Regions from separate parts of the Tropicibacter sp. S64 genome, predicted to be linked through region 3. Evidence: riboswitches for the same ligand, from Rfam matches in the RefSeq annotation. Region 3 holds a riboswitch; each other region holds the start of a gene.
The links. Region 3 has a riboswitch for cobalamin ahead of ACP159_RS24800 (DUF1636 family protein). Riboswitches for the same ligand answer to the same signal wherever they lie in the genome.

Region 1: another riboswitch for cobalamin. It lies ahead of ACP159_RS08180 (TonB-dependent receptor plug domain-containing protein); the one in region 3 lies ahead of ACP159_RS24800 (DUF1636 family protein).
Region 2: another riboswitch for cobalamin. It lies ahead of ACP159_RS07005 (hypothetical protein); the one in region 3 lies ahead of ACP159_RS24800 (DUF1636 family protein).

What each region holds. Positions count from the first base shown of each region.
Region 1 is NZ_JBNAGK010000004.1:122,869-125,083, forward strand. Features, by position in the region: cobalamin riboswitch at 688-873, shown strand; gene ACP159_RS08180 (TonB-dependent receptor plug domain-containing protein) at 1,022-2,215, shown strand, end outside.
Region 2 is NZ_JBNAGK010000003.1:270,012-272,226, forward strand. Features, by position in the region: gene ctaD (cytochrome c oxidase subunit I) at 1-130, opposite strand, end outside; gene ACP159_RS07000 (hypothetical protein) at 452-661, shown strand; cobalamin riboswitch at 724-896, shown strand; gene ACP159_RS07005 (hypothetical protein) at 1,042-1,344, shown strand; gene lipB (lipoyl(octanoyl) transferase LipB) at 1,463-2,140, opposite strand; gene ACP159_RS07015 (LytTR family DNA-binding domain-containing protein) at 2,145-2,215, opposite strand, start outside.
Region 3 is NZ_JBNAGK010000025.1:5,059-7,273, forward strand. Features, by position in the region: gene cobO (cob(I)yrinic acid a,c-diamide adenosyltransferase) at 126-737, opposite strand; cobalamin riboswitch at 776-982, shown strand; gene ACP159_RS24800 (DUF1636 family protein) at 1,075-1,473, shown strand; gene cobW (cobalamin biosynthesis protein CobW) at 1,475-2,215, shown strand, end outside.

The DNA of each region.
Region 1 (2,215 bases), on a different contig from region 3:
TCGTTTGCCGTCACTGCCGACGGTCCAATGAAATCCCATACCCACCCGCGGCCGAATGTCTTCTGCGCGATCAGATCCTCCCGCGCTGCAAATGCCGCCACTGCGGTCTGACCGGAGCAACCGAGATGCGCCGGTACTACAACCCGAACGTCAACGCGTTGGATGGTGCCAGGTCCGACATGGATGGTCCGGATTTCGGCGTGTCAGACTGGCGACAATCCTGAAAATCGGGTCCCAGTTCGACAGCGAGGCTTGGCGAGGTCGAAATCGCCAAGCCTTTGTTTTTTATGGCTGCAATGCCTTTCTGGGACCCTGAAACCAAACTGGGCGACTTGGGTCCCAGTTCCGCAGCCTGAAATCGCCCCTCTCAACCCCGGCTCCACGCCCTCGAACACGCGTTTGAACCATATTTGAAAGGGGTTTCACGCCCCGCACGGTTTTCCTTGCCCTGTTTCCCGAAAACCACACGACTCGCGTCAAATCGCCCCATTTTCGGCCTTACTGCAAAACACTCTGCCGCGCTCGAAAACCCGCCGCTACACCGTGAAACCCTTATATTTATAAGGCCGTTCCGCCTTCTTCCGCCCTCATAGGCCCTCTTCCGGCTTCACTGTAAAAGAATGTGTCTCCCTACACACTTTTTCGGCTATCCCCAACAAGCCCGTTGCGACTCGGCTCTCTCCCCCGGTATGCGGGGCGCACCTTGGTCCGGGCCTGCCCGGGTAAAAGGGAACGCGGTGCAAATCCGCGGCTGCCCCCGCAACTGTAAGCGGCGAGCGGTTCCGGCAACTGCCACTGGGGTTCGCCCCCGGGAAGGCCCGGACACCGCCCTGACCCGCAAGCCAGGAGACCTGCCACGGTGATCACCCATCCCATGCGCGGGGCGCGCGGGCGGATACGGTTTTCCGGCGTGGTGGCATCCCCTCACCGTTCGAGGGAGCGCCAGAGGCTCTTCCCCGAATTATTCGCACCCGGCTCCGCATCCTCCCTGCGGACCCATCAAAGACCAAGGACCACGGCCATGACCCGCCTGAGGCTCTCCGCATCCGCCCTCGCCCTCATCTCTTACGCCGGCCTCGCGCAGGCGGAGGTCGTCGATCTCGGCGTCCTGACGCTTTACGCAAACCACACGCCGATCGCTCTTAAGGACAGCGGCAGCACCGTCGATGTGGTGAACCGCGAAGACCTGGAGGTCGCGCCGACCACGAACATCGCCGATTTCCTCGCCACCGTGCCAGGTGTGAGCGTCTCCTCCAACGGCGGCACGGGTTCGGTGACAAACATCCGCATCCGTGGCCTCGACGGCGCCTATGTGCCGGTGCTCATCAACGGCATCGACGTGACCGATCCGTCGATCACCACCACCCAGTTCAACTGGGGTGTGCTGCCGATGGGCGCAGTGGACCGGATCGAGGTGCTCAAGGGCTCGCAATCCGCGGTCTACGGCTCCGAAGCGGTGGGCGGCGTCATCAACATCACCACGCTGGACCCGGAGGGCGAGCCCGGCACGCGCGGCACCTGGGGTGTGGAGATGGGCGGCAACGCCACCAAATCCGCCAACTTCAGCGTCGCGCACACCGGCGAGCGGGCAGGCATCGCCTTCTCCGGGGCGCATCTGGAAACCATGGGCATCTCCGCCAGCGCGGCAGGCAGCGAGCCGGACGGATACTCCGGCACCCAGTTGACCCTCGAGGGCTACTACGACGCGACCGACTGGCTCCGGCTTGGCGGCTCGCTCCTGCTGATCGAGGCCAAGGGCGAGTTCGACCCCTTCGGCGGCGACGGCTTTGCGCCCTACGACCAGGAATTCACCGCCCAGACCAAGGCGATGCGCTTCTACGCGCAATTCGACCTCGGCGCGGTGGAGAACGAGCTGTCCTACACCAACCTCACCCACGAGCGCACCTCCACCTCTGCGGGCCGCACCGATCCGTTCCAGGGCACTCGGAAAAAGGTCGCCTATCAGGGCAACTGGGCTCCGAACGAGCGCCTGTCCTTCTCCTTCGGCGCGGACAACACCCGCGAGGGCTTCCGCACCACCGAGGAAGAATGGCTGTTCGACCCCGTGACATTCGCCTTCCTCGGCACCCGGCTGCTGGACACCAACAAGGAAGTCACCACCAACGGCATCTTCGCCGAGGCCAACTGGCAGCCGAACGAGGCGCTCTCGCTGACCGGCTCCATCCGCCACGACGATCACTCGGAGTTCGGCGGC
Region 2 (2,215 bases), on a different contig from region 3:
CGAGACCTGCGAACGCCGAGACGATCAGGTACAGAATCCCGATGTCCTTGTGGTTCGTCGACATGAACCAGCGGGTGAAGAACCCGCGGTCGTCGTGGTGGTCGTGGCCGTGAATGGCGGCGTCTGCCATTGTGTGCCTCCTGATAATCTCTCGATAAACGCAGCCCGCCGGGGGGAATCCCCCGTCGCATGCGTCTCCCTTTCGCGTTTTAGAATGTGAGGCAGGGGCGGGCAATGGAGGAATTTGACGCAGATCAAATAACATTGTCGCACCCCCTTGAAGCGATGTCGCAGGGGCATTCCGTCGGCAAAACGGGGCGAATCCGCGCGCCGGTCGGGTATTCCGGACCCTCGAACCGGGCTTTGGTCAGGCTTTCCGGACTGCCCCGGCGGGACAGGATCCGGCACAGTCCCGGCATCTGCCCGAAACGCCTGAACCGGAACCCTGACCATGGCCCTGCTCGACACCAGCCTCACCCCGCGTCCGACGCTTTCCGCCCGTCTCGCGCGGCTGTTCGAAACCCCGTTCGATCGCCGCAGCCGGGCGCTCTCGGACGAGGTCGCGCGGCTCAAAGCGCTGTCCGACCAAGAGCTTGCGGCGCATGGCCTGTCCCGCGAGACGATCCTCTTCCATGTGTTCGGTGCCCGCGCCCGGCGCTGAACCGACCACCGGCGACGCCTAGCACCTTGCGGCGGTCGCGCAGCTCTGGCACACTCCCTCCAGACAGTGACCGCGCTTCGGCGTGGTCTGAAAAGGGAACTCCGGTGCGGACCAGAAGGTCCAAGGCCGGGACTGCCCCCGCAACTGTAAGCGGCAAGCGATGCGTCGAAACCACTGGCTCTCGGGCCGGGAAGGGACGCACCGCGCAGAGCCGCGAGTCAGGAAACCTGCTGTCGCCCCGCCATCCGGCGGGACACGCTCCGCAAGGGGCGGCAACGCAACCCGGGCGGGGTGCCTCGGGCAGGAGGTAACCGGCGCGGCCAACCCGTGTGCGACACCCTGTCCCAGCTCTCCGTCCAAGACATCGCGCGGAGGGCGCAATGCTGATCGCAAGAACTCTCAACGGGCTCATGGCCCAGGGCATCTCCACGGACCGGGCCCGCGAACTGGGTCAGATGGGCTACATGCAATGGCTCGGGGCGCTCCCGGCCGAGGCCGACTACGAATACGAGGCGGTGCGCGCCTATCTTGCCGCCCTGGATTTCATCGAATCCGACCCGGCCATCGCCGTCTTCTGCCGGCTGCTCCGCGACTCGCTGAAGTATCCGCTGAAACCTCTGACCCTCGCCCTGCCCAAGGCGAAACGACGCGGCGGCGCCCGCACGCGCCGGATGTCCATCTAGGCCGGCATCCAAGGCCGAAACAGGCCGCGCCCGGGGCTGCTTCGGTCCTCGAATACCCGGGGACTCGCCCAATGGGCGATGGGGCGAAGCCCCGGCCGAAACTTTCACCGGAATGTTTTCACCCGGCGCGCCCGCACGCGGCGGCCCGGGTTTCCATGACCAGATCGAACTGCCGCCTGAGCGCCACGTCGAGATCATCCATGCCGACCGGCAGCCCGAGATCGACCAGCGAGGTCACGCCGTACTCGGTGATCCCGCAGGGCACGATTCCGTCGAAATGCGTCAGGTCCGGTTCCACGTTGATCGAAATCCCGTGAAAGCTCACCCAGCGGCGCAGGCGGATGCCGATGGCGGCGATCTTGTCCTCGGCTTGCAGGCCGGACGGCGTCAGGGGCCGGTCCGGCCGTTCGATCCAAACGCCGACACGCCCGTCGCGGATATGCCCCGTCAGGCCAAACTCGCCCAGGGTCGCGATCACCCAGGCTTCGAGATCGCGCACGAAGCAGCGCACGTCCCGCCCGCGCCGGTTCAGGTCGAGCATGACATAGACGACGCGCTGGCCGGGGCCGTGGTAAGTATACTGTCCGCCGCGCCGGGTCTCATGGACCGGAAAGCGGTCCGGCTCGCGCAGGTCTTCACGCTTCGCGCTGGTCCCGGCGGTGTAGAGGGGCGGATGCTCCAGCAGCCAGACGCATTCCTCCGCCTCGCCCTTCGCAATTGCCTCGGCGCGCGCTTCCATGAAGGCCAGCGCCGTGTCGTAATCCGTCAGCCCGTCGCTGATCTTCCAGTCCACCATCGGCCTATCGGGGCAGCAGCCCCGCCTCCCTGATCTTCGCCACATTGGCCCGGCTCACCGGGATCTCGCCGCCCC
Region 3 (2,215 bases):
GCGGTCGAACCATTCCAGAAGTCGTTCGAGCCTTGACGGTCTTGATTTGGCAAAGCCGCCCGGACGTCGTGGTCAGCCAGTTGCCCTGAACAACACCCTGCGCCACGGATCAATACCGCAGCCGTTCAGAATTCAACGCCCGGCTGTGCCTTGACCCCGTCCCGGAAGGGATGTTTCACCAGCGTCATCTCGGTCACCAGGTCAGCCGCCTCGATCAGTTCCGGCTTGGCGTTGCGGCCGGTCAAGCAGACATGGGTCATGGCCGGCTTGTCATGCAGCAGGAAATCGACCACCTCGTCGATATCCAGATAATCGTAGCGCAGGGCGATGTTGATCTCGTCCAGCAGAACGAAACAGATATCCGGATCGAGTATCTGTTCCCTGGCGATCTTCCATCCATTCTGCGCCGCCGCGATGTCGCGCTCGCGGTCCTGCGTTTCCCAAGTGAACCCCTCACCGGAGACGAAGAAACGGCATTCGTCGGCAAACCGTTCACGCAGGAGGGTCTTTTCGCCAGTGTCCCGATTGCCCTTGATGAACTGCACAACCGCGCAGGGCATGCCATGGGCGATGCAACGGAGGACCATGCCAAAACCCGACGACGACTTGCCCTTGCCCGCGCCGGTATGAACGAGGATGAGACCCTTTTCCTCGGTCTTGGTTTCCATCATCCGGTCGCGCGCGGCCTTGATCTTGCGCATCTTCTCGGCGTGGCGGGCATTTTCGTCTGCGATCAAATCGTCATCCTCTTGCTTGACAAGGCCCCGGGTTTCGGACCATCTGGCGGTGTGTTGGTGCCTGTCTATACAGGTGAAAAGGGAATGTGCAGCCGCCTTCTTCGTGGTCAAGCACAGCCGCCCCCGCGACCGTGACCGGAGACGGCGACTCGGGACCACTGGCGAAAGCTGGGAAGGTCGAGCCGCCAAAGGGCAAACGCCCGAGATCCGCAAGCCGGGAGACCTGCCAACACAAGCCGAATGAAACCGGACGGGGTGTTCCGGTGTCGGGATTGAGCCGACACCATCGGCTTGTTCCGCCATCAGAGCCGCGTCCCATGACCATGGGACCGAGGATATGACGATCAGGCCGGAGAGCCCGACAGCCACAGAACTGCTGGTATGCGTGAAATGCCGTCGCGGGCAGGAACTACCCGGGGACGCGCGCCGCCCCGGACAGGCGCTCTATGACGGGCTGACTGCGCTCGATTGCCCCCATGGCCTGCGCATCACTCCGGTCGAATGTCTGCAAAACTGCGATTACGGCTGCACCATCGCCCTGCGCGGTGGCGATGCGAAATGGACCTACGTTTTCGCGAATGTCGATGAAGGGTCTCATCCGGAAATGATCCTGTCCGGCGCGGCGCAATATCACGACAGCACGGATGGCGTGATCCCGTGGCGCGAGCGCCCGGAGCACTTCAAACGCAACTGCATTGCCCGCATCCCCCCTGTCACCCAGACTGAGGAGGCCTGACATGACCACCCTCGCGAAACTTCCCGTCACGGTGATCACCGGCTTTCTCGGATCGGGCAAGACCACGCTGATCTCGCACCTGATGCAGAACCCCGGCGGCAAGCGTCTGGCCGTTCTGGTCAATGAATTTGGCGATGTCGGCGTCGATGGCGAAATCCTCAAAGGCTGTGCGATCCCCGATTGCCCGGCCGAGAACATCCTTGAGCTGGCCAATGGCTGCATTTGCTGCACCGTGGCCGATGACTTCATCCCGACAATCGAGGCGCTGATGGCGCTCCATCCGCGCCCGGAACACATTCTGATCGAAACCTCGGGTCTGGCCCTGCCGAAGCCGCTGCTGAAGGCCTTCGACTGGCCCGATATCCGGTCCAAGATCACCGTCGACGGCGTGATCGCGCTGGCCGATGCGGAGGCCGTGGCGGCGGGGCGGTTCGCCCCCGACGTGGCCCGTGTTGACGCGCAACGTCTGGCGGACGACAGCATCGATCACGAAACGCCGCTCTCCGAAGTGTTCGAGGACCAGATTTCCTGCGCCGATATCGTCCTGCTGACCAAGCCCGATCTGGCCGGCCCCGAAGGCGTCGCCAGGGCCAGGAAAATCATCGCCGCCGAGGCCCCGCGCCCGCTGCCCATCGTGGAGGTTGCCGAGGGCGTGGTCGATCCGCGCATCATTCTGGGCCTTGAGGCCGCCGCCGAGGATGACATGGATGCGCGCCCCTCGCATCACGACGGGCACGACGAC